4 regions of the Janthinobacterium darwini genome follow, and region 1 is predicted to be linked to each of the others. Evidence: predicted binding sites of a transcription regulator. Region 1 holds the regulator's gene; each other region holds the start of a gene.
What was found. The regulator sigma-54, encoded in region 1, starts transcription at its own class of promoters, with help from an activator protein. The targets are predictions, from matches to a motif close to TGGCANGNAANCTGCTTT.
Positions count from the first base shown of each region.

Region 2: a site for sigma-54 is predicted at 5,386-5,403, ahead of ACQ4WZ_RS25710 (TorF family putative porin). Genes of this name have one in related genera too.
Region 3: a site for sigma-54 is predicted at 1,844-1,861, ahead of ACQ4WZ_RS05380 (urease accessory protein UreD). Genes of this name have one in related genera too.
Region 4: a site for sigma-54 is predicted at 3,761-3,778, ahead of ACQ4WZ_RS14205 (PEP-CTERM sorting domain-containing protein). Genes of this name have one in related genera too.

Region 1 is NZ_JBNYXX010000005.1:76,871-84,326, forward strand. It holds gene ACQ4WZ_RS23570 (KpsF/GutQ family sugar-phosphate isomerase) at 1-380, shown strand, start outside; gene ACQ4WZ_RS23575 (KdsC family phosphatase) at 380-913, shown strand; gene lptC (LPS export ABC transporter periplasmic protein LptC) at 959-1,570, shown strand; gene lptA (lipopolysaccharide transport periplasmic protein LptA) at 1,596-2,189, shown strand; gene lptB (LPS export ABC transporter ATP-binding protein) at 2,189-2,944, shown strand; gene ACQ4WZ_RS23595 (RNA polymerase factor sigma-54) at 2,949-4,427, shown strand; gene hpf (ribosome hibernation-promoting factor, HPF/YfiA family) at 4,497-4,856, shown strand; gene ACQ4WZ_RS23605 (enoyl-CoA hydratase/isomerase family protein) at 4,993-6,078, shown strand; gene rapZ (RNase adapter RapZ) at 6,199-7,062, opposite strand.
Region 2 is NZ_JBNYXX010000006.1:254,405-261,860, forward strand. It holds gene ACQ4WZ_RS25685 (PTS sugar transporter subunit IIA) at 1-69, opposite strand, end outside; gene gshB (glutathione synthase) at 72-1,040, opposite strand; gene gshA (glutamate--cysteine ligase) at 1,138-2,436, opposite strand; gene ACQ4WZ_RS25700 (ammonium transporter) at 2,641-4,176, opposite strand; gene ACQ4WZ_RS25705 (P-II family nitrogen regulator) at 4,188-4,526, opposite strand; gene ACQ4WZ_RS25710 (TorF family putative porin) at 4,538-5,305, opposite strand; gene ACQ4WZ_RS25715 (accessory factor UbiK family protein) at 5,575-5,823, shown strand; gene ACQ4WZ_RS25720 (YifB family Mg chelatase-like AAA ATPase) at 5,935-7,455, shown strand.
Region 3 is NZ_JBNYXX010000001.1:1,170,215-1,177,670, reverse strand. It holds gene ureC (urease subunit alpha) at 1-194, opposite strand, end outside; gene ACQ4WZ_RS05390 (urease subunit beta) at 196-525, opposite strand; gene ACQ4WZ_RS05385 (urease subunit gamma) at 619-921, opposite strand; gene ACQ4WZ_RS05380 (urease accessory protein UreD) at 947-1,789, opposite strand; gene ACQ4WZ_RS05375 (EAL domain-containing response regulator) at 1,944-4,148, opposite strand; gene ACQ4WZ_RS05370 (sensor histidine kinase) at 4,323-6,488, opposite strand; gene ACQ4WZ_RS05365 (sensor histidine kinase) at 6,485-7,456, opposite strand, start outside.
Region 4 is NZ_JBNYXX010000001.1:3,089,137-3,096,592, reverse strand. It holds gene ACQ4WZ_RS14230 (EAL domain-containing protein) at 1-849, shown strand, start outside; gene ACQ4WZ_RS14225 (phasin family protein) at 982-1,563, shown strand; gene ACQ4WZ_RS14220 (TetR/AcrR family transcriptional regulator) at 1,702-2,373, shown strand; gene ACQ4WZ_RS14215 (tetratricopeptide repeat protein) at 2,415-3,188, shown strand; gene ACQ4WZ_RS14210 (LOG family protein) at 3,200-3,733, shown strand; gene ACQ4WZ_RS14205 (PEP-CTERM sorting domain-containing protein) at 4,044-4,637, shown strand; gene ACQ4WZ_RS14200 (YgjP-like metallopeptidase domain-containing protein) at 4,725-5,237, opposite strand; gene ACQ4WZ_RS14195 (KGG domain-containing protein) at 5,376-5,777, opposite strand; gene ACQ4WZ_RS14190 (phasin family protein) at 5,825-6,337, opposite strand; gene ACQ4WZ_RS14185 (hypothetical protein) at 6,336-6,518, shown strand; gene purU (formyltetrahydrofolate deformylase) at 6,683-7,456, shown strand, end outside.

The DNA of each region.
Region 1 (7,456 bases):
CGCATGTGCATGACGTCATGCGCAGCGGTGAACGGGTGCCCAAGGTGGCCGTGGACGCTTCCTTGCTCCAGGCGCTGGAAGAAATGACGAAGAAGGGCATGGGCATGACGGCCGTCGTCGATGCGGATGACCGTCCCGTGGGCGTGTTCACCGATGGCGACTTGCGCCGCATGTTCGAGCGCGTGCAGGATTTCACGCAAGTGGCGATCCGCGACGTCATGCATGCGCAGCCGCGCAGCATCGCGCCCGAACGCCTGGCAGTGGACGCCGTGGCCGTGATGGAGCAGTTCCGCATCAACCAGATGCTGGTCGTCGATGCCGGCGGCAAACTGGTGGGCGCCCTGCATATCCATGATCTGACGCAAGCGAAGGTGATCTGATGGACAGCGTTGCGGACAACCTGGCGCGGGCGGCCAAGGTCAAACTGATGATTTTTGACGTCGATGGCGTGCTCACCGACGGCAGCCTGCATTTCGGCCCGGATGGCGAGATGATGAAAACGTTTAATGTGTATGATGGCCTGGGCATCAAGCTGCTGCAGGAATCGGGCGTGCAGACGGCCATCATCAGTGCGCGCCGCTCGGCCATCACGGCGCGCCGCGCGCAAGACCTGGGCATTACCCATGTGCACCAGGGCGGTCATGACAAGCTGACACCGTTTCGCGAATTGCTGGCGCTGACGGGCTTGACGGAAGAACAATGCGGCTATATCGGCGACGATGTCATCGATGCGCCCATCCTGCGCCGCGTTGGCTTTGCCGTCAGCGTGCCAGGCGGGCGTCCGGAAGCGCTGGGCCTGGCGCACCATGTGACGCAAGCCGGCGGCGGCCGCGGCGCGGTGCGCGAGATCTGTGAATTCGTGCTGCGCGCCCAGAACAACTATGCGCGCGTCATGGCGCCGTTCCTGGAATGAGGCGTACCGCCTCGCCGCCAGTGATATTTGAAAGAGTGAATTCCTATGCGTAAGCCAGGAGGCGCCCATCGCTGGCGCATGATTTTTACCGTGCTGGGGGCAGTCGTCTTTGCGCTGGGCAGCTTTTGGCTGCTGGAAGTGATGAACAAGAATGGCCTGGACATCACGGCCAGCAAGCATCAGGATGAGCCAGACTATTTCATCACCAATTTCAGCCTGGTGCGCATGGACTTGACGGGTAAGCCCAGCTATATCGTGTCGGGCACCAAGCTCACCCATTTTCCGCTGGACGATTCATCCGATATCGACCAGCCTTTCGTGCGCAAACTGTCGCCAGGCATGCCGCCGATGAACATGAATGCGGAACTGGCGCATATCGACCAGGACAATACCCGGCTGCAACTGCACCGCAATGTCGTGATCGACCGCGTGGCCAGTCCGAAGTCACAGAACCTGACGGTCAAGACGGAAGCGCTGACGGTGTTCCCGGATGAGGAAAGAATGGAGACGAACGTGCCTGTCGATATCTTGACGGGCGCCTCGCGCATCAATGGCGTGGGCATGAAGGCCAATAACGCCACCGGCGTGGTGGAAGTGCAGAATGCGCTGCGCATGGTCCTCCCGCCGAAACCGCGCCCGGCCGCGGCGGCAAAATGACAGAATGAAACAAGGAAACCATACTATGAAGAACATCTTGCTATTGACTCTATTCTCGACCATTTGCTCGCTGGGCATCGTGGGCACGGCACATGCCGAGAAAGCCGATTCCGAGAAGGAAGCCATCATCACGGCTCGTAGCGGCCACGTCGATGACGTCAAGCAGGTGCGTACCCTGACGGGCGATGTGGTGCTGGTGAAAGGGACTCTGACCATGAAGGCGGGCCGGGCCCTGATCACGGAAGACCCGCAAGGCTACCAGTTCATCACTTTCTGGGCCGATCCTGGCAAGCTGGCCACCTTCCGCCAGAAGCGCGATGGCGCAGGCGACCTGTGGGTGGAGGGCGAGGCGGAGCGCGTGGAATACAACAACAAGACGGAAGTCGTGAAACTGTTTTCCAAGGCCAAGTTGACGCGCCTGGAAGGCACGAAGCCGACCGACGTGGCCAACGGCGCCTTCATCTCGTATGACAGCCGCAAGGAGGAATTTGCGATGGAAAATTCCGATAGCGGCACCAGCACCCCCGATGGCGGCAGCGTGCGCATGGTGATCCAGCCGAAGCCCAAGGCACCGGCGGCGGAGAAAGCGCCGGCCACGCCCGCGTCAGGAAATAAATAATGGACAATACTCGTTGCGGCAGCACCCTGATCGTTCGCGGGCTGCAAAAAACCTATGGCAAGCGGCAAGTCGTGCATGATGTCTCGCTGCAAGTCGAATGCGGAGAAGTGGTCGGGCTATTGGGGCCGAACGGCGCCGGCAAGACCACCTCGTTCTATATGATCGTCGGCCTGGTGCCGTCGGACGGCGGCAGTATCGATATCAGCGGCGTGGATATTTCCCGCCTGCCGATCCACCGCCGCGCGCAGATGGGCCTGTCGTATCTGCCGCAGGAAGCGTCCGTGTTCCGCAAGCTGACGGTGGAAGACAATATCCGTGCCGTGCTGGAAATCCAGACCGTCGAAGGCCGTCCCTTGAAGAAGGCCGAGATCGAGGAGCGCCTGGATAAATTGCTGGCCGACTTGCAGATTGAAAAATTGCGCGAGAATCAGGCGCTGTCGCTGTCTGGCGGCGAGCGCCGCCGCGTGGAAATCGCCCGCGCGCTGGCCACCGACCCCCGTTTCGTCCTGCTCGACGAGCCGTTCGCCGGTGTCGACCCCATCGCCGTGATCGAGATCCAGCGTATCGTGCGCTTCTTGAAGGAGCGCAATATCGGCGTCCTGATCACCGATCATAATGTGCGCGAGACGCTGGGTATCTGCGACCGTGCCTACATCATCAACCAGGGCTCGGTGCTGGCGTCGGGACGCCCCGACGACATCATCGCGAACGAGTCGGTACGCCGGGTCTATCTGGGCGAACACTTCCGTATGTGAGCCAATGAAACAATCATTGCAGCTGCGCACTTCGCAGCACCTGGCACTGACGCCGCAGTTGCAGCAATCGATACGCCTGTTGCAATTGTCTACACTGGAATTGCACCAGGAGCTGGAGCAGTTGCTGACGGACAATCCCTTGCTCGAACGCCTCGACGATCCGCTCGACCGTTCGCTGCGCCTGCTGTCCGACGGCGCCTTGAGTTCCACGGCCGCGCCGGCCGAAGCACCGCCCCAGCCGCCAGGCCAGGAGGCACCCGCCGCGCCGGCCGAAGCGGAAACCTTTGATGGCGAGGCTGGCGACAGCCCTGCCGCAGCGGAGGGCGGCGACAGCGACTGGAGCGAGGCGAGCAGGGGCAAGGCGCCCGACGACGAAGATTCCCGTCCGCAACTTGAAGCCCACCACTGCACCTTGCGCGAACACCTGATGGAGCAGATGCGCGTGACGGTGCTCGAGTTGCGCGACCGCGCGCTCGTCGAGCTGATCATCGACGCGCTCGACGACAATGGCTACCTGGAAGAGTCGCTCGACGACATCCTGGCGCGTTTGCCGGAAGAGCTGGAAATCGACGCTGACGAGATGCGTACGGCCTTGTCCCTGTTGCAAAGTTTCGATCCGCCCGGCGTGGGCGCGCGCAACGCGTCCGAATGCCTGGCGCTGCAAATCAAGCGCTTGCCGCACATCGCCATGGTGACGCGGCGCATGGCCCTCGTCATTGTGGAAAAACACCTGGCCTGGTTTGCCCAGCGCGATTTTAACAAGCTGAAAAAAGCCCTCGATTGCGATGATGAAGACTTGCGCGAAGCGCAGACGGTGATTCGCCAGTGCAACCCGCATCCGGGTGCCGTGTTCGCCTCGGACGTGTCCGATTACGTGGTGCCCGACGTCGTCGTCAAGCGCGCGCGCAATGGCTGGCAAGTCACACTGAACAACGACGTCATGCCTCGCCTGCGCGTCAACGCCATGTACGCCAACTTGCTCAAGCAGGGCAAGGGCGAGGGTGCCATGGGCGCACAGTTGCAGGAAGCCAAGTGGCTGATCAAGAATATGCGCCAGCGCTTCGACACCATCCTGCGTGTAGCGCAAGCGATAGTAGAAAGACAAAAGAACTTTTTCTCGCATGGGGCCGTTGCCATGCGCCCCCTTGTGCTCCGTGAAATAGCTGATACACTGGGTTTACACGAGAGTACTATCTCGCGCGTAACAACTCAAAAGTACATGCTGACCCCGCACGGCATGTTCGAGTTGAAATATTTCTTTGGTAGCCACGTCGCCACCGAAGCGGGGGGCGAAGCGTCATCGACGGCGATACGGGCATTGATCGTGCAACTGACAGGAGCAGAAGACCCTAAAAATCCTTTATCCGACAGTAAGATTGCGGACATGCTGGGGGAACAAGGCATGGTGATTGCGCGACGTACTGTTGCCAAATACCGGGAAGCGTTGAAAATTCCGCCAGTGAGCCTGCGTAAGTGTTTGTAAGTTTTTTTCGGTTCCTCTGCGGGCCGGATACGATGGACCGCACGAACCCGATCATCTTTAGGAGTGTGTATGAATCTCACCATCAGCGGACATCATCTCGAAGTCACACCAGCCATCCGTGAATACGTACAAACGAAGCTGGAACGCGTGAAACGGCATTTCGATCAAGTCATCGATATCGCCGTGATTCTGACCGTGGATAACCTCAAAGAGAAAGAAAAACGTCAAAAGGCCGAAGTCAATTTGCGTCTGAGTGGCAAAACTGTCTATGTGGAAAGTCTGGCGCACGACCTGTATGCCGCCATCGATATCCTGATCGACAAGCTGGACAGGCAAGTGATGAAGTACAAAACCAAAGTGCAAGGGCACGGTAAAGAGGCGATCAAGCATCTGCCAGACAACTCGGAAGAAGAATTCGCCGCCGCCTAAGCGGCCTGCGACTTTCAACTGGTTGTGATCAACTAAGGGCGCACATTGCGCCCTTTTTTGCGCCCGTAGCTGTTGAGCGCTATGTTCCCCTCACAGGCGCTAGAATGTGCCCGTTCTCACTTCTATTTACTTTGCCATGAGCGACTTCGTCCAGACCTCCATCCGCAACCGCACGGGCCACATCGTGCTCGACCGCCCCAAAGCCCTGAATTCCCTGTCGCTGGAGATGGTGCGCGCTCTGAGTACCGTTTTGCTGGCCTGGCGCGACGATCCGCAGGTGGACGCCGTGGTGATCCGTTCCAGCAGTGAGAAAGCCCTGTGCGCCGGTGGCGACATCCGTTTCTTTTACGATGCAGGCCTTGCCACACCGCAGGGCGGCAGTGCGTTGCTGGAAGATTTCTTTACGGAAGAATATGCTTTAAATCATGTAATCCACTTCTATCCGAAACCGTATATCGCCGTGATGGATGGCGTGGTGATGGGCGGCGGCATGGGCGTGGCGCAGGCAGGGCCTGGCAACCGCCTGCGCATTGTGACGGGCCGCACGCGCATGGCCATGCCGGAAGTCAATATCGGCCTGTTTCCCGACGTGGGCGGCAGTTATTTCCTGTCTCGCCTGGCCGGTCAGCTGGGCTTGTACCTGGGCTTGACGGGCTTGACGATCAACGCGGCCGATGCCTTGTACACGGGCCTGGCCGATGTGTACCTGCCCGAGGCGCAGATGGGGGCGCTGCTGGCCCTGTTCGAATCGACGCCAGGCCAGGGCTTGCCGGTCGCCATCAAGGCCCTGGCAGCGCCGTTCCAGGCCCAGGTGGGCGTTTCTGCGCTGACCATGGCGCGCGCGGCGCTGGACCGCCATTTCGGCGCTGGCTCCGTCGCTGCCATCATGGCTTCGCTGGCGCAGGATGACAGCGCGTTTGCCAGCAAGGCGCTGGCGGCCATGCGCCAGCGTTCGCCGCTGATGATGTCGGTGACCCTGGAATTGTTGCAGCGGGGCGCCCAACTGGGCGTAGCCGATTGCCTGCGCATGGAGCGCACCGTGGTGCGCCACAATTTCGAGCATGGCGAAGTGCTGGAAGGCGTGCGCGCGCTGGTGGTCGACAAGGACAATGCTCCGCGTTGGAACCCTGCCAGCCTGGACGAGGTTGATGCGGCCATGGTGGCGCGCTTCTTTGCCCCCGTCTGGCCGGCGCAAGCGCATCCGCTGCGCCATCTGGATTAACAACGCCAAATAACACCGTAGCGAGCGGAAGGGAGGGGTGGTTGAGAAGCGGAACTGTGCTTTACGCACATGAGCATCGCAGACCACCTATACCGAAGCGCAGTAGATTTTAATGGCGTTCTAGCTACGTTCGCGGTGGCGTAGCACGACCCGTTCATTGGGGCCGAAATACTGCGCCAGCCGTTCTGCCATGTACACCGAGCGGTGCTGGCCGCCCGTGCAGCCCAGCGCCACCGTCAGGTAGCTGCGGTTGTCGGACTTGAATGATGGCAACCATTTCTCGATGAAGGCGCGGATGTCGGCCAGCAGTTCCAGCGCGCTGGGCTGCGCGTCGAGGAAGGCGATCACGGGTGCGTCGCGTCCGTCGAGCGGGCGCAGCGCCAAGTCGTAATAGGGATTGGGCAAGGCCCGCACGTCGAAGACGAAATCGGCGTCCAGCGGCACGCCCAGTTTAAAGGCGAAGGATTCAAAGAACAGGATCAGGGGCGCGCGTTCGGAGGCGACAATATCCTTGACCCAGGCGCGCAGTTTGTTGGCGCTCAGTTCCGAGGTATCGATTACATGACCCAGCTGTTCGATGGCCGACAGGCGTTCCCGTTCTTCCGAGATGCACTCGATCAGGGTACGGCGGCTGGCCGGATTCTGGTTCGGGCGCAATTCATGCGACAGGGGATGGCTGCGCCGCGTTTCCGAGAAGCGCGCCACCAGCGAATGCGTGGTGGCCGTGAGGAACATTACCTTGACGTCGTGCCCCTGGTCGCGCAGCAGCGCCACATTGTGCGGCAGGCTGGTCAGCGACTCGGCGCTGCGCGCATCGACGGCGACGGCCAGTTGCGGTGTACCTTCGTCGAGCAGCGTTTGCACCAGGCTGGGCAGGAGCGCCGGTGGCAGGTTGTCAACACAATAGTAACCGGTATCTTCCAGCACATTGAGCGCGACGGATTTACCGGAGCCGGATATTCCGGTGATAAGGACGATATGCATAGGCTGATCATACAATAAAGATCGGCACTGCGCTCCAAGGCAATGCTCTTTACAAATTATTGCAATTTTGATTGTGATGTTGGTGAAGCAAATGCTCGAGCACAGATAGTAGGTCGGCTTAGCGCAAAGCGCGTAAGCCGACGCTGCGGCATAGGCCAACATTGTTGTCGGATTACGCGGGGCCTTGCCCCGCTAATCCGACCTACGTTATTAATCGCCACTCATGGCGAGTCGTTGGTGAGCAGGGAATTCACGCAGTGTTGCTGCGTGCCTGCGTAACGGTTCGCCCTTGCAAGGGCGAACTCCTTGGCAACATTAATCGCCACTCATGGCGAGTCGTTGGTGAGCAGGGAATTCACGCAGCGTTGCTGCGTGCCTGCGTAACGGTTCGCCC
Region 2 (7,456 bases), on a different contig from region 1:
CACATGCGCGCAGGCGGCGATGAACGCCTGTCCCAGCGGGGCATGTGTCATGAGCAAAATCCCTACCATAGTCATTTCACCTTCTGGCGCTGCTGCGCTTGTGCGACGCCATGTTCGACGGCGTCGACAAACATGGCCGCCACGTCAAAACCCGTCTGCTGCATGATTTCCTGGAAGCAGGTCGGGCTGGTGACATTGACTTCCGTCAGATAGTCGCCGATCACATCCAATCCTACCAGCATCAGGCCACGCGCGGCCAGGATCGGGCCCAGCTTTTCTGCTATTTCCAGATCGCGCGCCGTCAAGGGCTGCGCCACGCCCGTTCCACCGGCCGCCAGGTTGCCGCGTACTTCGCCCGCCTGCGGGATGCGCGCCAGCGAAAATGGCACCGGCTTGCCGCCGATGACGAGGATGCGCTTGTCGCCCTTGACGATGTCGGCAATGAAACGCTGCGCCATGATGGTTTGCGCGCCGTTCTCGCTCAAGGTCTCGATGATGGCGCCCAGGTTCAGGCCATCGGCCTTGACGCGGAAGATGCCCGTGCCGCCCATGCCGTCGAGGGGCTTGAAGATGACGTCCTGGTGCTTGGCGTGGAAGGCGCGCAGGCGCGCTTCATTCGACGTCACCAGGGTGGGCGAAGTGAATTCGGAAAACTGGGCGATGGCCAGCTTTTCATTGTTGTCGCGGATGGCGGACGGCTTGTTGAAGACATGCGCGCCCTGCTTTTCCGCCAGTTCCAGCAGATACGTGCCGTACACGTATTCCATGTCGAACGGCGGGTCCTTGCGTTCGATGATGGCGTCCAGGGCCGACAGGCGCACTTCCTCGCGCGAGACAACCTTGTACCAGTCGTGCTCGTCGCCGGTCAGCTCGATGTGCTGCACATGGGCCGTGACGATGCCCTCTTCCAGCGCCATGTCCTTCTGCTCGAAGGCGTAGACGGCGTGGCCGCGTTTGGCCGCTTCGCGCATCATGGCGAAAGTGGAATCTTTGTAAGTCTTGAAGCCTGCCAGCGGGTCGGCAAGGAATGCAATTTTCATGGTGCGTCCAATCGGGGAGCCTGGATAAGGAATGCTTGATTCTAGCCGAGATCGCCAGGCGCAGTAGTCACCGCGCCCGGCAAGCTGCTGGGATCGATCAATACACCTCGGGATTCGGGTCCGTGCGCTCCATTTCCAGCGATGCAGCCAACAAGGCCAGTCGCGCCACCACGCCATACACATAGAAGCGGTTCGGCGCGGCCGTGCCCGGCTTGGCCTTCAAGTCCGGCACGGCATGCTGCTGGGCAAACGCCAGCGGCACGTACTGCGAACCGGGCGCGTTCAGGTTCTGGTCCACGCCCCGCTCCGCGTGCACGCGATAGAAACCGCCCACCACGTAGCGGTCGATCATGTAGACAACAGGCTCGGCCACGGCATCCTTGATGCTTTCAAACGTGGGCACGCCTTCCTGGATGATGACGTCGGTGACGACTTTGCCGTCCTTGACGATGGACATCTTGTCGCGCTGCTTGCGCGACAAGTCGCGCACTTCGCTGGCGTCGCGCACCGTCATGATGCCCGTGCCATACGTGCCCGCATCGGGCTTGACGATGACGAAGGGCTTTTCCTTGATGCCGTATTCCTTGTATTTCTTGCGGATCTTGGCCAGCAGCACGTCGACGCTGGCGGCCAGCGCATCTTCGCCCTCGCCTTCCTGGAAGTTGACGTCACTGCACTTGGCGTGAAACGGGTTGAGCATCCATGGATCGACATCGATCATCTTGCCGAATTTTTTCACCACCTCATCGTAGGCCGTGTAGTGGTTGCTCTTGCGGCGCAGGGCCCAGCCCGCGTGCAAAGGCGGCAGCAGGCTTTGTTCATGAATATTTTGCAAGATATCGGGGATGCCGTCCGACAAGTCGTTATTCAGCAAGATCGTGCACGGATCGAAATCCTTCAAGCCCAGGCGGCGGCCGTTATTCAGGCGCACGAGCGGCTCGATGACGAGCATGTTGCCATCTGGCAACGCCAGCGGTGTCGGCTGGGTGATCTCGGGCGACCACGAGCCCAGGCGCACGTGCAGTCCCGTCTGGCGGAAGATCTGCATCAATCGCGCCACGTTTTGCAAGTATTGCGGCGTGGTGTTGTGCAATTCCGGCACCATCAGCAGGTTGCGGGCGTCCGGGCAATACTTGTCGATGGCAGCCATGGCCGCCTGCACTGACAAGGGCAGCATTTCCGTGGCGAGGTTATGAAAACCGCCGGGGAACAAATTGGTATCGACGGGCGCCAGCTTGTAGCCCGCATTACGCAAATCCACCGAGCAATAGAAGGGCGGCGTGTGCTCTTGCCACTCCATGCGGAACCAGCGCTCAATGGCCGGCGTCGCGGCCAGAATCTTTTTTTCGAGGTCGAGCAGCGGTCCGGTCAGGGCCGTGACGAGATGGGGAACCATAGTTACATCCTTAAATTATGTGCAGTATTCAAAAAAGCACACAGAACTGCCGACTATATTACCGTGTAAGTACCCCAAATCGGGGCAAAAGCCTTGTTTTAAAGACCTTTTCCATTCCCACAACGAAAAAAAGGCACCTCAAAGAGGCGCCTTTTCAAGCCTAGCATGCCGCGCCGGGGCGCTGACATGCCAGATCATTATCATTTAGCCATGATATGCCTGTTCGCCATGGCTGGTGATATCGAGGCCTTCGCGCTCTTCTTCTTCCGGTACGCGCAGGCCGATGACGATGTCGACCAGCTTATACGCGATGAGGGAGACCACGGCCGACCAGATGATGGTGGTGCCGACCGCTTGCGCCTGCACCCATACCTGGTGTCCGATCGAATACGGGTCAGCCGACATCTTGTTGGTGACATAGTCGAAGATGCCTTGACCGCCCAGTTGTGGTGCAGCAAACACACCCGTCAACAAGGCACCCAGGATACCGCCCACGCCATGCACGCCAAACACGTCGAGCGAATCGTCGGCGCCGATCAGGCGTTTCAGGCCGTTCACGCCCCACAGGCAGATGACACCGGCCAGCAAGCCGATGACCAGGCCGCCCATCGGGCCGACAAAGCCCGCCGCCGGGGTGATCGCCACCAGGCCGGCAACGGCGCCCGATGCGCCACCGAGCATGGATGGCTTGCCTTTGCTGATCCACTCGCCAAATACCCACGACAGGGTGGCGGCAGCAGTTGCCAGCAGTGTGTTGACGAAGGCCAGGGCCGCCACATCGCCCGCTTCCAGCGAGGAACCGGCATTGAAACCGAACCAGCCCACCCACAACAGGGAGGCGCCGATCATGGTCATCGTCAGCGAGTGCGGCGCCATCGATTCACGGCCGTAGCCAACGCGCTTGCCGATCATGATCGCGCCCACCAGGCCCGCGACAGCGGCATTGATGTGCACCACGGTGCCGCCGGCGAAGTCCAGCGCGCCTTTTTGCCAGATCCAGCCAGCCTTCAGGGCTTCGCTGGCTGAGGTAGCGGCATTCGTGATCAGGTCAGGACCGGTCCAGAACCACACCATGTGGGCGGCCGGCAGGTAGGCGAACGTGAACCACAGCACGACGAAGGCCAGCACGGCGGCAAACTTTGCGCGCTCGGCAAAGGCGCCGACGATCAGTGCGCACGTGATGGCGGCAAACGTGCCCTGGAAAGCCACGAAGACGAACTCGGGAATGACGACGCCCTTGCTGAAGGTGGCGGCGGCGGCAAACGTGCCCTTGGCCGGATCCCAGATGCCGTTCAGGAACAGGCGGTCGAAGCCACCGAAGAAGGCGGTTTTTTCCGTGAAGGCGATCGAGTAGCCATAAATACACCACAGCACGATCACCAGCGCGAACACCATGAACACTTGCATCAGCACCGACAGCATGTTCTTCGACCGCACCAGGCCGCCGTAGAACAGGGCCAGGCCGGGGATGGTCATCAAAATCACCAGCAAGGTACTGATCATCATGAAGCTGGTATCGCCCTTGTTGGCGACGGGCGCAGCTGCTGGCGCGGCAGCTGCCGGTGCCGGAGCGGTAGCTGCGGGCGCTGCGTCAGGAACCGGCGTCACGGCGGGAGCGGCGACGACAGTAGTCGTGGCCTCTTCCGCCTTGGCGGGGGCATCGGCAAAGCTCGGCGTGGCAAGGCCAAAAGCACACAGACAGGCTATCCCAGCGAGCAATTTTGTTATATTTTTACGCATCAATATTCCCCTTAGAGCGCTTCGTTGCCGGTTTCACCGGTACGGATGCGGATGACTTGTTCCAGGTTGTAGACGAAGATCTTGCCATCGCCGATTTTACCGGTACGCGCGGCACCTTCGATCGCTTCAATGGCCTGGTCGACAATGGCGTCATCCACGGCCGCTTCAATCTTGGTTTTTGGCAAGAAATCGACGACATACTCAGCGCCACGGTAGAGTTCCGTGTGACCTTTCTGGCGACCAAACCCTTTGACTTCGGTGACGGTAATGCCTTGCACATTGATAGCCGACAAGGCTTCGCGCACTTCGTCCAGTTTGAACGGTTTAATGATTGCTGTAATCATTTTCATGGCATTCTCGCTTAAAAGGTTTTGGACACGGTCAGCACGAGACCGGATTTCGCCAGGTTCTTGCCATTCGGCGCCAGCGAAGTGATATTGGCTTTGACGTAGGCCAGGGCGACTGTTGCCACGCCGAAATCCTTGGTGACACCCAGCTTGTAATCGGTATAGCTGAGGGCATCGTTGTGCTCGACCTTCTGACGGCCCACATGCAGGTTCAGCAGATAACCTTCGTATACATCGATATTCGCGCCCACATCGAGGTAGCCGCTGTTCTTGCTGTCAGCCACGCCAAACAGATTGGTCGTCGAGTGCGAGTACTTGATGTAGGCCGGACCATAGCCGAGCTGGCCATACAGCTCGAAGGTGTTCGCGTTGGTGCTCAGCCCATTCGAGGGATAGAAGTAGTACAGGCCGCCCACATCGTAGGTGAAGTCCTTGCTGATCTCGCCACGCTTGCCGCCGTAGATATCCCATTCCAGGTTGGTATCGCCGCCGCCGTCCTTGATCCATTTGATGCTCGACAGCCAGGTGCCTACATACAGGCCCGTCGGATTGTGGGTGTAGTCGGCACCACCGCTGATGGCAGGATCGAGTCGACTTTGCGAGATCCCACGGTAACGATAGTCGCTGGTCAGCGCCACGTTATAGCTCACCACGTTATCAGGTACGGCTTCGGCCGCAGCAGGCGCTGCCACTGCATCCTGGGCCATGGCGCTACCGCACACGGCGGTCATGGCCAGCGTCAACGCTGCTACTAAAGTCATGTTCTTGGACAGATTCTTCATGGCGATTCCCTTTTATTGAACTTTTAAAGCGGTTGAGGTTTAAAATCTTGGCTGGAGATCACAAAGCGTTCATAGCTTCTTTAGCAGAATACGTGCCAGCTCTCTTGCCACCTTGACAGGTGCATTTCCGTCCATACATACCCTGCAAGCCGCCAGGACTGCGCTAATGGACTGCTGAAGCACAATGAACCGCCCAGTTTCGCACCAGATTAACGCCGCTGTGCACCGCAATGGTGCGATGCACAGGCCGCACCATAAAAGGACTGACCATGGACATGAATACCTTCTTTAACGACTTGCAAGGCAAGATCCATCAAGCCATCGAAAACTCGCCTGCCAAGGATATCGAGAAAAACGTGAAATCGATGATGACCCAGGGCTTCGCCCGTCTCGATCTCGTCACGCGCGAGGAATTCGATATCCAGGCACAAGTGCTGGCCAAGACCCGCGCCAAGCTGGACGCACTGGAATTGCGCCTGATCGAACTGGAAACGCGCCTGAACGACCCAAAGGCATAAAGTACCGCCAGCAAGGTCGCGTTATTGACAACCTTGCTGGCATACCTCAAGCCTGACACCTTTTCAAGGACTAGACTGATCCTGACCGCGCCCGCGCTAAAGGGGAGTCTGATGAGTCTGGCCGTCCTGAAAAGCCGCGCCCTGGCCGGCATGGAGGCACCCGAGGTAAGTGTCGAAGTCCACCTTGCCAATGGCTTGCCCTCCTTTACGATAGTCGGCCTGCCGGACACCGAAGTGAAGGAATCGCGCGACCGCGTCCGTGCCGCGCTGCAAAACTGTGGCTTTGACATGCCGGCGCGGCGCATTACGGCAAATCTGGCGCCTGCGGACCTGCCCAAGGAATCGGGCCGCTTCGACTTGCCCATTGCGCTGGGCATCCTGGCCGCCTCCGGCCAGTTGCCAGGCGACCAATTACACCATTACGAATTCGCGGGTGAACTGTCGCTATCGGGACAGCTCCGCCCCATCCGTGGCGCACTGGCCATGACCTTTGCCATGCAGCGCAGCCAGGCTGGCGCGCCACGCGCCTTCATCCTGCCGCAGGCGAACGCGGACGAGGCGGCGCTGGTCAGTGATGCCTGCATCTATCCCGCCCACAGCCTGCTCGAGGTCTGCGCCCATTTTGCCGCGCATGCCAGCAAGACCGCGCTGCAGCGCCATCAGCCCGTGCTGGCAGCGCAGGTTTTTGCGTATCCCGACTTTGCTGACGTACAGGGGCAGCAGCAGGCGCGGCGCGCACTGGAGGTAGCGGCCGCAGGCGGCCATAACGTGCTGATGGTGGGGCCACCGGGCGCGGGCAAAACCATGCTGGCCAGCCGCTTCCCCGGCGTGCTGCCGCCCATGAGCGATGAAGAGGCGCTGGAATCGGCCGCCGTGCATTCCCTGAGCGGCCACTTCAAGGTGGAACACTGGAAACGTCGTCCCTATCGTGCCCCGCACCAGACGGCGTCCGGCGTGGCCCTGGTGGGTGGCGGCAACGTGCCGCGCCCGGGAGAAATCTCGCTGGCCCACTGCGGCGTGTTGTTTCTCGATGAAATCGCCGAATTCCAGCGCCGGGTACTCGATGTCTTGCGCCAGCCCATGGAATCGGGCGTCATCAGCATTTCGCGCGCGGCCCGCCAGGCCGAATTTCCTGCCCGCTTTCAGTTGATCGCCGCCATGAATCCCTGCCCATGCGGCTATCTGGGCCACGCTTCCGGCCGCTGCCGCTGCACACCGGACGCCGTGCTGCGCTATCACAGTCGCCTGTCCGGCCCGCTGCTCGACCGTATCGACTTGCAAATCGAAGTTGCCGCCATGCCGCCTGCGGCGCTGGGCAGGCACGCAGGCGCTGGCGAAAGCACGCAAGCCATCGCCACCCGGGTGGCGGCAGCCTTTGCTCTGCAATTGGCACGCCAGGGGAAAGCAAACCAGCACCTGAGCAGCATGGAAATCGAACAACATTGTCATCTGGAAATACATGGTGAGCAGTTGCTGCATGGCGCCATGTCCCGCCTGCACTGGTCGGCACGCACCTACCACCGGGTACTGCGCGTGGCACGCAGCATCGCAGACCTGGCGGGCAGCCCCGCTATCACGCAGCCGCATGTCGCCGAAGCGATCCAGTACCGGCGCGTGCTGCGCGAGATATAAA
Region 3 (7,456 bases), on a different contig from region 1:
ACCTCGGCCGCGCAGCGCTGCGACTGGCCCATGCCGTCGCGTATCACCTTGCCGCCACCGAATTTCACTTCTTCGCCGTAGATCGCATAGTCATGCTCGATCTCGATGAACAGTTCCGTGTCGGCCAGGCGGATGCGGTCGCCCGTGGTGGGGCCGAACATTTCGGCGTATGCGCTGCGGGGCATGCTGGCCATCTCAATCCTTTCCTGGTGGAGTGTCTTGCAGTTCGCCCATGACTTCACCATTGAAGCCGTAGACCTTGCGCTCCCCCGCCAGCGCCACCAGTTCCACCGTGCGCTGCTGGCCAGGTTCGAAGCGCACGGCCGTGCCGGCCGTGATGTTCAGGCGCATGCCGTAGGCGCGCCAGCGCTCGAAGGCCAGCGCCGGGTTGACTTCAAAAAAGTGAAAGTGCGAACCGACCTGTATCGGCCTGTCGCCCCGGTTGGCCACCACCACGGTGGCCGTGGCGCGGCCCACATTGAGGCTGATTTCGCCTTCTTCCAATTTGTATTCGCCTGGGGTCATGAGGGACTCCTTCAAAGATCGCGTTACGCTTGCCGGCGGGTCGCCAGCGCAAAAACAGCCATGACGCGGGTGGCGCCCTGGCCAATCAAAAAACTACGGTATCGGGTGGTGCACGGTTACAAGCTTGCTGCCATCGGGAAAGGTCGCTTCCACCTGGATATCGGGGATCATCTCGGCGATGCCATCCATGACGTCCGCGCGTGAGAGTATTTTCGTACCGTCCGACATCAGCTGCGCCACCGATTTTCCATCGCGCGCACCTTCCATGATGGCGGCGCTGATCAGGGCCACCGCTTCCGGGTAATTGAGCTTCAAGCCGCGCGCCAGGCGCCGTTCGGCCAGCAGCGCGGCCGTAAAAATGAGCAGCTTGTCTTTTTCGCGGGGAGTCAGGTCCATGGTTTTCCTTGCGCTTCTTTCCTGATTAAGTGTTCCAGATGCGGGGCACGACGGCGTCGCGTCCCAACATGGCGGGGCGTAGCAGCTGCCAGGCGGCCAGCATGATCGTGCGCGCCGCCTCGCTGTCGCCGCACAGCAGGCGCACCACCACCAGCGATTTCATCTGCGTGGCGCCAAACGCGGCGCCGGCAGGCACCTTGATCTCGCGCAAGGCAGCCAGCACGGCGGCAGAAACGGGTGTGCCGACGGCGATCAGGGTGGCGCACACCGTGTGCCCCCCCAGTCCCAGTGGGCTGGCCATCAGCGCGCCGCCGGCGGCCAGCACGCCCTGCTCCCACCACAGCAGCTTTCCGCCGCGGCGGATCTGCACCTGCTGGGCGATGCTGCCTTCATTAAAGATTTCGCCAGAGGCGCTGCGGCCCAGGCAGACGATGTCGCAGCCGATATAGCTGGCGTCCGCCGCCAGTTCCACCTCGTGACGCAGGCGCACGCACGCCTGGTCGAAGAAAATGCTTTCCTGCGGCAGCCACTCGATGGAAGCGCCGCTACCGGCGCGCAGCACGATGTGCTGGCCCGAGACGTGGCCATTCGCGCGGTACCACTTGGCCGCCCCCGGCGACGTGAGAAACGCGTGCGCGCCTTCGCCCACCGTGACGTCGACAGCCAGCTGGTCGCCGCCCACCACGCCGCCGGGCGGATGGATGATGATGGCGTGGCAGACGGCATCGCCTTCCGGATACAAAGGCTTTTGCACGCGCAGGGGGCCGCTGTGCGTGCGCTCGACCAGACGGCTGACGCCATCGTGCCAGGCAAATCCCAGGCGCAAGTGCGCCTGCCAGGCGTCATGTGCGCTGGCCTGTGAGGGCATGGCTGGGTGAGTACTGTCTGGCATGCGGGGCAATCGCGTAAATAAGCGATTACCTAAGCAGGATATGTGCCAGCATCAAGGGATGGAACCGTGAGAATTGCGCACCACGCTGCGGCAGACGCACCCGCATGGTGCATCGGCCGCACCGCGGCGTCTACGCCACGGCCAGCGCGCGCCGTTCGCGCAGCAAGGCCGTGAATGGTGCAGCAGCCAGGGGACGGCTGAAATAATAACCCTGCATTTCGTCGCAGCCGTGTTCCGTCAGGAAGTCCACCTGTTCGCGCGTTTCCACGCCTTCGGCGATGACGCGCATGTCCAGGTTGTGCGCCAGCGAGATGACGGAACGCGCGATGGCCGCGTCGCTGCTGCTGGTGGTGACGTCGTCGACGAAGGATTTGTCGATCTTCAGCACGTCGATGGGAAAGCGCTTCAGGTAACCCAGGCTGGAATAGCCGGTGCCGAAGTCATCGAGCGAAATGCCCACGCCGATATCCTTCAGGCGCGTCAGGGCGGCCACCGCCTTGTCCGGGTCGCCCATCACCGTGCTTTCCGTGATCTCGATGCCCAGGCAGGCGGGCGCGATGCCGTATTTGCGCAATGCCGCTTCGACGAAAGGCACCGTACGGTCCTGCGCGAACTGTTTACCAGACAGGTTGACGGCCACCTTGATGCTGCCCAGGCCCGCGTCGTGCCAGGCACGGATCTGCGCGCAGACGGTTTCGAGCACCCATTCGCCGATGGCGGTGATCAAGCCGTATTCCTCGGCCAGCGCGATGAACAGACCGGGCGGCACATTGCCCAGCACCGGGTTATTCCAGCGCAGCAGAGCCTCCGCGCCCAGCATGGCGCCCGTGCGCAAACACATTTGCGGCTGATAGTGCACTTCGAATTCCTCGCGGCCGATGGCGCCGCGCAGCTGCTGCTGCATGGCCAGGCGGGCGCGGATATCGCTGCCCATGCGCTCCGTGAAGAAAGCGTAATGATCGCGCCCCATTTCCTTGGCGCGCACCAGGGCCGTGTCGGCGTGGCGCAGCACGTCGTCGAGGCTGTCGCCGTCGGCCGGGCACATGGCGATGCCGATGCTGGTGGTCAGCGCCAGGCGCTCGCCACCGACACTGAGCTCTTCGCGCAAGCCGGCCAGGATGGTCTGCGCCAGCGCCAGCGTGCGGCCCAGCAGGGCATCGTCCTGCAGCAGGATCTGGAATTCGTCGCCGCCCTGGCGCACCACGGTGTCGCCCTCGCGCACGCAGCCGGACAGAAAACGCGCCACCACTTGCAGCGCCTTGTCGCCCACGGCCTGGCCGTGCGAATCGTTGATGTTCTTGAAGCGGTCCAGATCCAGGCACATCAGCACCACTTGCTGGCTGTCGCGCAGGGCGTTGGCGCGCGCCTGTTCGAAGCGCTCGCGCAGCAGCACGCGGTTCGGCAAGCCAGTCAGCGCGTCGTGGTAGGAAAGGAAGTCGATCAGATGCTGCTCGGCCTTGCGCTCGCTGATATCGAGGAAGACGCCCACGTAGTTGACAACGCCGCCGTCCGGGCCATGCACGGTGGACACGCTGAGCAAACAGGGATAGGTGTCGCCGCTCTTGCGCCGCGTCTGCACCTCGCCCGACCAGCAGCCGCTGCTGCGCAAGCCCTGGCGCATGGCCAGCAGCACCGCTTCACCCGTATATTCGGCGTGCAGGCGCATGATGTCCGTGCCCACCACATCCTGCGCCGCGTAGCCAGTGATGCGGGTAAAGGCAGGATTGGCCGTGACGATGATGCCGGCCGGATCCGTGATCAGGATGGCGTCCTGTGTGGCTTCGAAGACCTGGCCCGAGAGGCGCAGCAATTCCTCGTTGGCGCGGCGGATCTGCACTTCGCGCGCCAGGGTGCTGGCCACCTGTTCCAGTTCGGCCGTGCGTTCGGCCACGCGCCGTTCCAGGTTGGCGCGCTCCTGCGCCAGCTGCAGCTGCGCCCGCGCCAGGCGCACATGCGCATCGGTGCGGGCCAGGATTTCCTCGGCCTGGAAGGGCTTGGCGATGAAATCGACGGCACCCAGCGCAAAGCCGCGCACCTTGTCGTCCGTATCGTACTGGGCCGACAGGAAGATTACTGGCACCTGGCGCAGGGACGGAATCTCTTTCAGGCGGCGGCAGACTTCAAAGCCGTCGAGACCCGGCATGCGCACGTCGAGCAGGATCAGCTCAGGCGGGCGCGCCTGAGCCGTCCACAGGGCCAGCTCACCGTTCGGCGCCTGGCGCACCGCATAGCCGGCGCCGCCCAGCAAATCGCTCAACAGCTTCAGCGAAGCCGGCGTATCTTCAACGATCAGTACTTCGCCCTTAGCATTCACTTCGGAAAAATCGCGGTGCATGTAGCAGTTCTCTCAGCTTTGGATGAGGCGCGGCGGTCAGTTGCCACGCTGGACAAGACATTTCTTTGCGATGAACTACGTACTATCATCATAATCTTTATTGCAATTTAGCACCATCCATCGGCGGCACTTAGTCCGTCTTTTCATCGAATCCGATGTTGTCAGCCCACACTTTCAGGCATGTGCCAGCGCGCCCTCGCTATCCAGCAAGACACTCAACTGACGGTACTGGTGCTGGTCGAGCATGGCCTGCAGCGGCGCCAGCAACGGCGCCGCCGACGCAGGCAGGGCCGCCAGCAGCTGTGCCACCCTGGCCAGGTTCAATTCGCGCAGCGCCACCAGCAAGGCGGCGCGCTCTTCCCAGGCCAGCAGACGCAAGTCTTGCGCCTGCAGTGCCGGCAGTACTGCCGCCTGCGCTGGCGGGGCCGGCGGTACGGATGGCAGCATCCGTACCTGCGCCGCCTGCGCTGGAATACTGAAACGGAAGGTGGCGCCCTGCCCCGGCGTGGACTCCACCGTCAGTTCGCCCTTCATTAACTGCACGAATTCGCGCGAGATGGCCAGGCCCAGGCCCGTGCCATCCTTCGGTCCCGCGCTATCGGCCTGCACGAAGGGTTCGAAGATGCGCTGCTGGTCTTCCGGGGCGATGCCGATGCCCGTGTCGCTGACTGCGAAAGACAGGCGCCACGTGGCATCGTCGCGCCGCTCGCCGCGCACGCGCAAGGTAACCTTGCCGCTGCCGGCGAACTTGACGGCGTTCGACATCAGGTTCAGCAGCACCTGGCGCAAGCGCGTCGCATCAAGCAGTACCGCAGCCGGCAGGTCCGCGCAATCGAGTTGCAGGACCAAGCCCTGCTGCTCGGCGGGCATGCCCAGCATGTCCATCACTTCCTGCAACAGCGGCGCCAGCGCCACCACGGTCGCCTGCGCCTGCAAGCGCCCCGCCTCGCCCTTCGACAGTTCGAGGATTTCATTGATCAATGTCAATAAATGATTGCCGGAGCGGTGGATGATGGCCAGGTTGCGCTTTTCATCGTCCTGCATGTTGGGCGAGGCGGCCATCAGGCGCGAAAAGCCGATCACGGAATTCAAGGGCGTGCGCAGTTCATGGCTCATGTTCGCCAGGAAGGTGCTCTTGGCGCGGTTCGCCGCCTGCGCTTGGCTGACGGCCACCGACAGGGCGCTCGTGCGCTCGACCACCAGTTCTTCCAGGTGATGGCGGTGGCGCAGCAGTTCCAGTTCGGCCTCGCGGTGCGCGGTGATGTCGTAGTTGGAACCCACCAGGCGCACGGGCCGGCCCCGCCCGTCGCGGAAGATCACGGCATCGGCCTTGATGTAGCGGATGGCGCCATCGGGCCACAGGATGCGATACTCGTGCGTGAACGCATGGCCTGTGCCCAGTACGGCGCGCAAGGCCTCCTTGGCGGCCGGCACATCGTCCGGCACCAGCGCCGCGCGCCAGATCGCCGCCGGCGACATGTTGCCGGCCGCATCGGCCTTGAACTGCGCGTACATCTGTTCATCCCACTGCAATGCGTCGCTGCTGACGTTCCAGTCCCATATGCCGATGCTGGCCGCGCCGGTGGCCATCTGCACGCGCTCCTCGCTGCGTTGCAGGGCGCGGTAACGGCTGTCGAGCAGCGCCACCATGTCGCGGATGGAACGGTACAGGGTGCGCAGCTCGCCCAGGAACCACGCTTTCGGCGGCGTGCCGAAGGCTTCGCCCTGCCCCGCCTTGACGCCGGCCGCATACTGGCCAATCGCCTTCAGGGGCTTGAGCATCAGGCACCACATGAGCAGCCAGATGCTCGCCACCAGGATCACGTCGAGCGCCACGATCATGGCGCCGATGCCCAGCGCGCGCTGCCGCAGCTGCGCGTGCAGCAAGGCCGGCGTCGCATACACGGCGACGCTGCCGATGACTTGTCCACCCATCGTCACGGAGCGCCGCTGCACCAGCCAGCCCGGTTCGGCGGGCAGCGCGGCGAGGCTGTCGATGGCGCCGTCCGCATTGCGGCGCAGGACCAGCGCTTCCTTGCCGATGCCCGGCATCAGGGAGCTGGCCACCAGTTCGCGCTTGCCCAACATGCTGCGCATGATGGCCTGCATCTGCTTTTCATCCAGGTTCCACAAGGGCAGTTCGATGGCCACGGCCAGCTGGTCCGCGCTGACGGCCAGGCTTTGCTGCAGCTGCTGCCAGCGCTGTTCGCGCTCGGATTGGTAAAACAGCACGGCAAACACCAGCAGCAGCACGGTGACGACAAAGGTCAACGTTACGCTGACGGCCAGCACGATGGACACGCCGCCCAGGCGGGCGCCCTTGGGTGCGTAAAAAGTCATGCGTCTTCGCCCTGCGGTTCGCTGGCCATCTGCGCCAGCAAGGCGCACAGTGGCTGGTACTGGTGTTGTTCCAGCATGGCGGCGATATGCGCGGATAGCTGCGGCAGGCCGGTCGCCACGCTGGCCAGCACAATGGCGCTGCGCCGCAAATCGAGGGCTTGCACGGATTCGAGCAGCGCCTGCCGTTCGGCTGCACCCAGCTGGCCCAGCGCCTGCGACAGGTCAAAGGCCGGCGCGGGCACGCGCGGCGACGCGGCGGTGGTGCGCTGGAAGCGCACGCCCAGTTGCTGCTCCAGCATGGCGAACAGGTGTTCCTGTTCGATCGGCTTGCGCAGGAAACCGTCGGCGCCGGCCGCCAGCGCCTCCTGCTTTTCTTCTTCGAAGGCGGAGGCGGTCATGATCACCAGGCGCGGCTGCACCAGCACCGGCTGCGCGCGCAGCCAGCGCGTCAGCGCCAGGCCATCCATGCCTGGCATGCGCCAGTCGCTCAACACCATGTCGTAGCGCTGCGCCGCCAGCATGGCTTGCGCCTGCGCGCCGCCCGCCGCTTGCTGCAACTGGAAGCCCAGTGGCGCCAGCAAGCCGGCCAGCAGCTTGCGGCAGTTGTCGTCATCATCGACCAGCAGCACCATGCGCCCGCGCTGGCCCGGCGGCAGGCGCGCCACGCGGCCTGGCGCCAGCGCCGCGATGGCCGGTTGCTGCAGCACCGGTGCGCGCAAGTCGAAACGGAATACGGAGCCCGCTCCCAGCGTGGAATCGACGCGCAACTCGCCGCCCATCAGGCGCACGAATTCGCGCGAAATGGTCAGCCCCAGTCCGGTGCCGGCCTGCGCCACGGCGCTGTCGGCCTGCACAAACGGTTCAAAGATACGTTCCAGATCCGCTTCCGCGATGCCGCTGCCCGTATCGCGCACGGCAAACGACAGCGCCGTCTGCCCATCTTCTGCCGCCTGGCACGCCAGCGACAA
Region 4 (7,456 bases), on a different contig from region 1:
GATATCGCGCCCGACCTGCTGGAACTGGAGCTGACGGAAAGCTCGCTGATGTCGAATGCCGAGGAAACCATCGCCGTGCTGCGCAACCTGAAGGCGCTGGGCATCCAGATTTCCATCGACGATTTCGGCACCGGCTATTCCAGCCTGGCCTACCTGAAGCGTTTCCCCATCGACAAACTGAAGATCGACATCGCCTTCGTGCGCGAAGTGACCAGCAATCCGGACGACGCGGCCATCGTGCTGGCCATCATCAGCATGGCGCACAGCATGAAGCTGGAAGTGATCGCAGAAGGCGTGGAAAACGATGCGCAACTGGCCTACCTGCGTCGCCACGGCTGCGACGAGATGCAGGGTTATTATTTCAGCCGCCCCGTGCCGCAGGAAGAATTCGAGCAGATGCTGATGGGCGGCAAGCTGCTGCAGGCGCCGCAGGATGCCGATGGCGACGAACAGCAAACCTTGCTGATCGTCGACGACGATGTTTTCATGCTCGACGTGCTCAGCGACTTCCTGGCGCAGGACGGCTACCGCATCCTGACGGCGCAGACGGCCGCGGAGGGCTTCGACATCCTCGCGCGCCACAAGGTGCAGGTGATCCTCTGTGACCAGTGCATGCCGCTCATGAGCGGCACCGAATTCATGGAGCGGGTCAAGCACTTGTGTCCCGCCACCTTCCGCATCATGCTGTCGGCCTTCGCCGACCTGACGCCCATCATGGCGGCCATCAACCGTGGCGCCGTCGACCGCTTCTATACCAAGCCGTGGAAAGGCGCTGTGCTGCGCGAGAATATCCGCGAAGGCTTCCGCCTGCACAAGCTGCTGCATGGCCCGGTGAAAGCGGCCGCCTAGGGGGGCATTGGGTGCGCTGGCGTACGTTTAGAAGCAGCTTTCTATCGAATTAGACTCCCGTCTCTAGTTTTGCTCTCTAGAATAAAAAGCATCCATGAAGTGGCATGGCCTTTCATATGACGGGAGCGGGCGATGGTGAAGAAATTGAAGGAGTTGACGGAAGACAAGGAATTGGCGAGCGCCGTGCGCGCGTCCGCGCAGCAGATCTGGCAAGCGGGCCTCGGTGCCTTCGCCAAGGCGCAGGAAGAGGGCGGGCGCGTGTTTTCCAAGCTGGTGAAGGACGGCACGGAGTTCCAGAAGCGCGCCGAAGACAAGGTGGCCGATGTCAGCGACAGCGTCAGCAAACTGGCCGATGGCGTGGGCAAGCAGGCCAGCGGCTCCTGGGACAAGCTGGAACAGGTGTTTGAAGAGCGCGTGGCGCGTGCTCTGGCCACCATCGGCGTGCCCATGCAAAACGATATCGCCGCGCTGCATGCCAAGATCGATGCCTTGAGCCTGCAGGTGGCAGCGCTGTCCGGCAAGGCTGCGCCGGCGCCCAAGCCGAAGGCTGTGGCCAAGCCCGCCGTGAAAGCGGCGCCGAAAGCAGCACCGAAGGCGGCCGTCGCCAAGGCCCCGGCCAAGCCGGCAGCCAGGGCCGCGCCGCGCGCCGCAGCCCAGCCAGTGAGCAAGCCTGCTGCGAGAGCGGCGGCGAAGAAAAAAGCGCCGCCAGCCTGAGTCGGCGCAGCATTCCTCCAGCCTGCTCGCGCAGGCTTTTTTTTGCCCGGACTTTTCGCCGGCGCCGTGGGGCGGCGTGTTTCATTACGGCTATCTAAGGTGGTATGCTTGAGGCAGAACACAGAGAGATTGCCCGCCATGCTACAAAAAGCACCACGCCGTACCCGCGAACGCATCCTGGAGTTGTCGCTACGCCTGTTCAATGAGTTTGGTGAGCCGAATATCACGACGACCGTGATTGCGGAAGAGATGAATATTTCGCCGGGAAACCTGTATTACCACTTCCGTAACAAGGACGACATCGTCAATTCGATCTTCGTCCAGTTCGAGGCGGAAATCGAACGCATCCTGACCGTGCCTGACGGGCGCCGCTCGAATATCGAGGATGTCTGGCTGTATTTGCACCTGATGTTCGAACTGATCTGGCGCTACCGCTTTTTCTATCGCGACCTCAATGATTTGCTGTCGCGCAACCGCAAGCTGGAACTGCACTTCAAGCTGATCCTGGCGCACAAGATCAAGGTGGCCACGCAGCTGTGCGAAGATTTGCGCAGCGAACAGTCCCTGGAGGCGTCGGACATGGAAGTCGCTGCCATGGCGACGAATATGGTGGTCGTTGCCACCTACTGGCTGTCGTACGAGTATGTGCGCAACCCGCGCAAGTATAGCGAGCAGCAATCGATGTCCGATGCGCTGGCGCGCGGCTGCTACCAGGTCCTGTCCCTGATCGGGCCGTATTTGCGCAATGAAACGCATTTGCTGTTTCGCAAACTGTCGGAAGAGTATGTGACCAAACTCAAGAAAGACTGACACGGTCGCTGGCGGCAAGTGCTTATTTACAGGAGAAATGTATGGCTTGGAAACAATTCCCCTATCCGGGCGAAGCATATGTCTACACGCCGCAAACCCTGGAGGCAGCCTGGGCGCGCCTGCATGCGGGCGACGTGGAACCGTTTCCCACGCACGCGGCGCTGGTGCAGGCCTGGCTGGCCTTCCACGCGGGCGACTTCGAGCGCGCCGTGAAGCTGGGCCTGGCCGTCGGCGTGCCCGGCTATGCGGTGGCGCACAAGGCGACCTGTATTTATGCCACGCACCTGGAGGTGAACGACAGCCAGAAACTCGACATGTACGAAGAAGTGGCCGAGCGCTGCGAGCGCCAGCAGAGCGAGCAGCCGGACAATCCGGCCGGCTACTACTGGCATGCCTACAGCCTGGGCCGCTACGCGCTGGGTACGTCCGTCGTCAAGGCCCTGGCGCAGGGCATGGGGGCGCGCGTGCGCAACAGCCTGGACCGCACGATGACCATGGCGCCCATGCATGCGGAAGCGCATATCGCGTTTGGGATATATCATGCGGAAATTATCGACAAGGTCGGCGCCATGATAGGCGGCCTGACCTACGGCGCCAACAAGGAAGATGGCTATCAGCACTTCAAGACGGCGCTGGCCCTGACGCCGTATTCGGCGCTGGCGCACAGCGAGTACGCGCGGGCCTTGAACATGCTCGACGGAAAGAAAAAGCTGGCGGAAGCGCTGGCCCTGTATGAAAAGGCGGCCGAGTGTGTGGCCCTAGACGCCAAGGAACGCCTCGAGGTCGAGGCGGCGATCGATGAACTGAAAGGGTAGGAAATACTGTGATCAAGGCTTTATGTGTGTACTGTGGCGCTAACGCGGGTGTCTCGCCCGACTATGCGGTGGCGGCGCGCGTGCTGGTGGCGGAAAATATCTCACTGGTGTATGGCGGCGGCAAGGTCGGCCTGATGGGCGTGATCGCCGATGAAGTGCTGCGCCTCGGTGGCGAGGTGACGGGCGTGATTCCCACCCAGCTGGTTGAACGCGAAGTGGGCCACACGGGCTTGACGCGTCAGTTCATCGTGAAGGACATGCATGAACGCAAGGCGATGATGGCCAGCCTGTCCGATGCCTTCATCGCCATGCCCGGCGGCTATGGCACCCTGGAAGAGCTGTTCGAGATGCTCACGTGGGCCCAGCTGGGCTTGCATGCCAAGCCCATCGGCCTGCTCAATGTTGACCGTTTCTATGATGGCCTGATTGCTTTCGTGGAAAACGGCAGGGAACAGGGCTTCATCCGCCCGCAGCACGCGGCTTTCCTCAACGCCGATGCCGATCCTGCCGCGCTGGTGCAGCGCCTGAAGGACTGCGCGCCCTAGCGTCGTCGATGCCTTGCGATACAGCCATGCCTTGGAAAGTGCATGGCTTTTTTGTTTCCGCACGGGAAAATTGATCGCGCTCAACATTTCAATTAATAAAAATATATCTAAAATATTTCCTTCGAGGCATGTTTTTTTGAAAATGAAGATGCTTTTTATGCATGGATGTGGTCTACTGGCATGGTTCAAAAGTTAGGAATATCGGACACCGACGAGTGTTGTACGGACTCCCAAAAAAAGGTGCCGATCCGTTTCCAGTTGCCGCAACCACGCTACTTCATCATCTCGAAAGGATGCTATTTTGAAACCAATGACCCTCTTGCGCGCGACTGCTGTCGCTGCCCTTCTCGCCGCTGGCGGCGCCCACGCGCAAACCACTACCATCGGCTTCGATGCGCTGGAACAGCCCGGCATCCTCGGTTCCCTTTTCCCCTCCTACTCGGAAGGCGGCTACGATTTCAACAGCAGCTTCCTGGGTCTGTTGAGTTCTGCGCATCAGAGCAGCTTGGCCTACGCGGGCTCGGCCGGCCTGAGCGCCACGCTGCTGTCGACGACAACCTTGAGCCGTACCGACGGTGCTGCATTCTCGCTCAGCTCGATCAGCCTGGCTGACTTCGTGAGCCTGCCCGGTTCCTACGACGTGACCTTTGTCGGCCATCAGGTGGGCGGCGGCACGGTGACCCAGACCTTCAGTCTCGATGGCAGCCATACTTTCAGCGATTACACGTTCACGGGCTTCGACAATCTGGTGTCGGCATCGTGGAAGGAAGGCGCCTTGCACACCTTCCAGGTCGATAATATCGCCGCCAGTGTGAGCGCCGTGCCCGAACCGGCCACGTATGGCATGCTGCTGGGCGGCCTGGGCCTGCTGGCCTTCCTGCGCCGCCGCAAGAACGCCGCCTGAGCCTGAATTAGCGCCGACCCTGCCGGCGAACACGAAAAAAAGCCGCCTTTTACCAGGCGGCTTTTTCACGCCGGTCGACACCGGCCGTCACGACCACAGGCGCTGGCCCGACAGGTCGAGCTGGGTCAGGTACAGGCGCACGTCGAATTCGTACTGGTGGTACTGCGGTTCCATGTACGCACACAGCTTGTAGAAGGCCTTGTCATGTTGCTTTTCTTTTACATGCGCCAGTTCGTGCACGGCGATCATGCGCAGGAATTCCAGCGGCACTTCCTTGAACATGGTGGCCACGCGGATTTCATGCTTGGCCTTGAGCTTGCCGCCCTGCACGCGCGAGATCGAGGTATGCAAGCCCAGCGCATGCTGGATCACGTGGATCTTGCTGTCGAACGCCACCTTGTTAATGGGCTCGGCGTTGCGCAGGAATTCATTCTTCAAGTCTTGCACGTACTGGTACAACGCCTTGTCGTTGCGCACATCGTGCGCATTCGGGTAGCGTTTTAACAGGACTTCGCCCAGCTTGTCTTGCGCGATCAGTTGCTGCACTTGCGCTTGCGTTTGTTCGGAATAGGCGCTCAGGTATTTCAGGGATGGCTGCATGCGGGGAAGGGCGGGGTGGCGGGGAAGGCGAGAATGTACCATACCGCCGCCCCCCGCGCTGCGCCGGCCCCGGCATGGGGCCGCCAGCGCCGCCCCGTGCCGTCCTCAAGCCGTGCGTGGCAGGTCAGCCAGTCAGCACTAGCCCTGGCCCTTGTCGTCCTCGTCTTTGCTGCCTTGCCGGCTCGCCTTGGCTTGCTGCTCGGCGCTGCCGCTGCCTGCCGTGCTGCTGCTGCGGCTTTCATTGGCGCGCTGGGCCGATTGCCGGCTTTCGCCACCCTTGCGGCCGATTTCCGCCATGTGTACACGGTTGCGGCTGACGGCTTCACCGCCTTTCTGCCCGGCCCGGCGCGCCTCTTCCGAGTCGAATTCATGCGCCGTGCCCTTTTGATGGGCTGCCTGACCGCCCTTGCTGGCAATTTCGCGTTGCTGCTGCTCGTTCATGGCGGCGAAGCCGCGCTTGATCGTTCCTTTGGCGTTGCCCGATTCCTTGGTTTTCTGGCTGCTGCCAGCGCCGTTGCCCTGCTCATTACTGTTAGCCATGTCGCTCTCCTTGCTGTCGGGTGGGGTCTGGTGTTCAATTCAAGTGCTCAATGCACCTGATCGGATTGCCTGCTGGTATCGCCGCTGTGGCCCGCGCCATCGCGGTGCTCCATGGCGTGCATTTTCTCGATCATGTCGCGCTGGCGCTGCGTGGCCTTTTCCGTTTCTGCCGCTGTCTTGCGCGCCACTTCGTCAGCAAAGGCCACGGCTGTGCGGCTCGCTTCGGGCAGGTGATACTGTGCCGTTTGGTTCATCTCGACATTGGCACTGGCGACGAGATTGCCGAGTCGCTGCTGGTATTGGCGTAGTTTGTTGCTGCCCGGCTGGAATTGGGCAGCGGCCAGCGACATGAACTCGCCCGTGTCGCGCGCGCACAGCAGTTGCTGGCTGGCGCTGATCCACTCCTGCAGCAGGTCTTTCGCCAGCCGCAGATTGAGCTCGCTCAGTTGCTGCGCCGTGTCGAACAGCTTGCGCGATAGGTCTGTGGCGAAATTGCACTGGGCCTCCAGATGGGACTTCAGGGCGGGGATGGGACTTGGGGGGAGACTGTTTGTGGACATGTTCTACCTCAATGAAAAGCTGATCCAGGAAACACCCGGCGCACCGGATGCGACGTATGCGGAGACAAGCAAAGAGATAGACGCCGAATGGCGTGCCAGGTTCCACGCCGGATGCCCGTTTAGCCCGGAAATGGCAGCTGGCAGGTGGAAAATCGCGATGACTTTGTGCCAGATCAAATGAACGACAATCGTCTTGCCAGCGCTGGCAGTCATGCTGCTTGTGTGGAAAATGCTGGCTTACAGGCCCTGCCGTGCGACAATAGCTAGCTCGCGGCAGCGCAGCCGATGGCCGGCGCGCGTGGCTGAGCCGAGCATAGACCACCTTTTTTGCCTTATTCCGCGACCATGACGCATCCCGAATACATCCTGACCCTGTCCTGCCTGGACCAGCGCGGCATCGTGCACCGCGTATCCGGCTTCCTGGCCGAACACGGCTGCAACATCATCGATTCCGCCCAGTTCGGCGACCAGGAGTCCCAGCTGTTCTTCATGCGCGTGCATTTCGCGCTCGAAGACGGCGCCATCAGCGACGCCCAGTTGCGCAGCGACTTCGCCGACCTGTCGCAAGCCATGCAGCTCAATGGCCAATTACACGATGCGCGCGTCAAGCCGCGCGTCATGCTGATGGTGTCGAAGATTGGTCACTGCCTGAACGATTTGCTGTTCCGCTACAAGAGCGGCTTGCTGAACGTGGAAATCCCCGCCATCGTATCGAACCACATGGAGTTCTACCAGCTGGCGGCCAGCTACAATATTCCCTTCCACCACCTGCCGCTGGCGGCTGGCGCGCCGGAAGCGGCCAAGCTGGCGCAGGAAGCGAAGATCATCGACTTGATGGACACGCACAAGATCGACCTGGTGGTGCTGGCGCGCTACATGCAGATCCTGTCGCCCGGCCTGTGCCAGGCGCTCGACGGCCGCGCCATCAATATTCACCATTCTTTCCTGCCCAGCTTCAAGGGCGCCAAGCCGTATGCGCAGGCGCACTTGCGCGGCGTCAAGCTGATCGGCGCGACGGCCCATTTCGTCACGGGCGACCTGGATGAAGGCCCGATCATCGAGCAGGATGTCGAGCGCGTCGACCATGCGATGGATGCCGAAACGCTGACGGCCATCGGC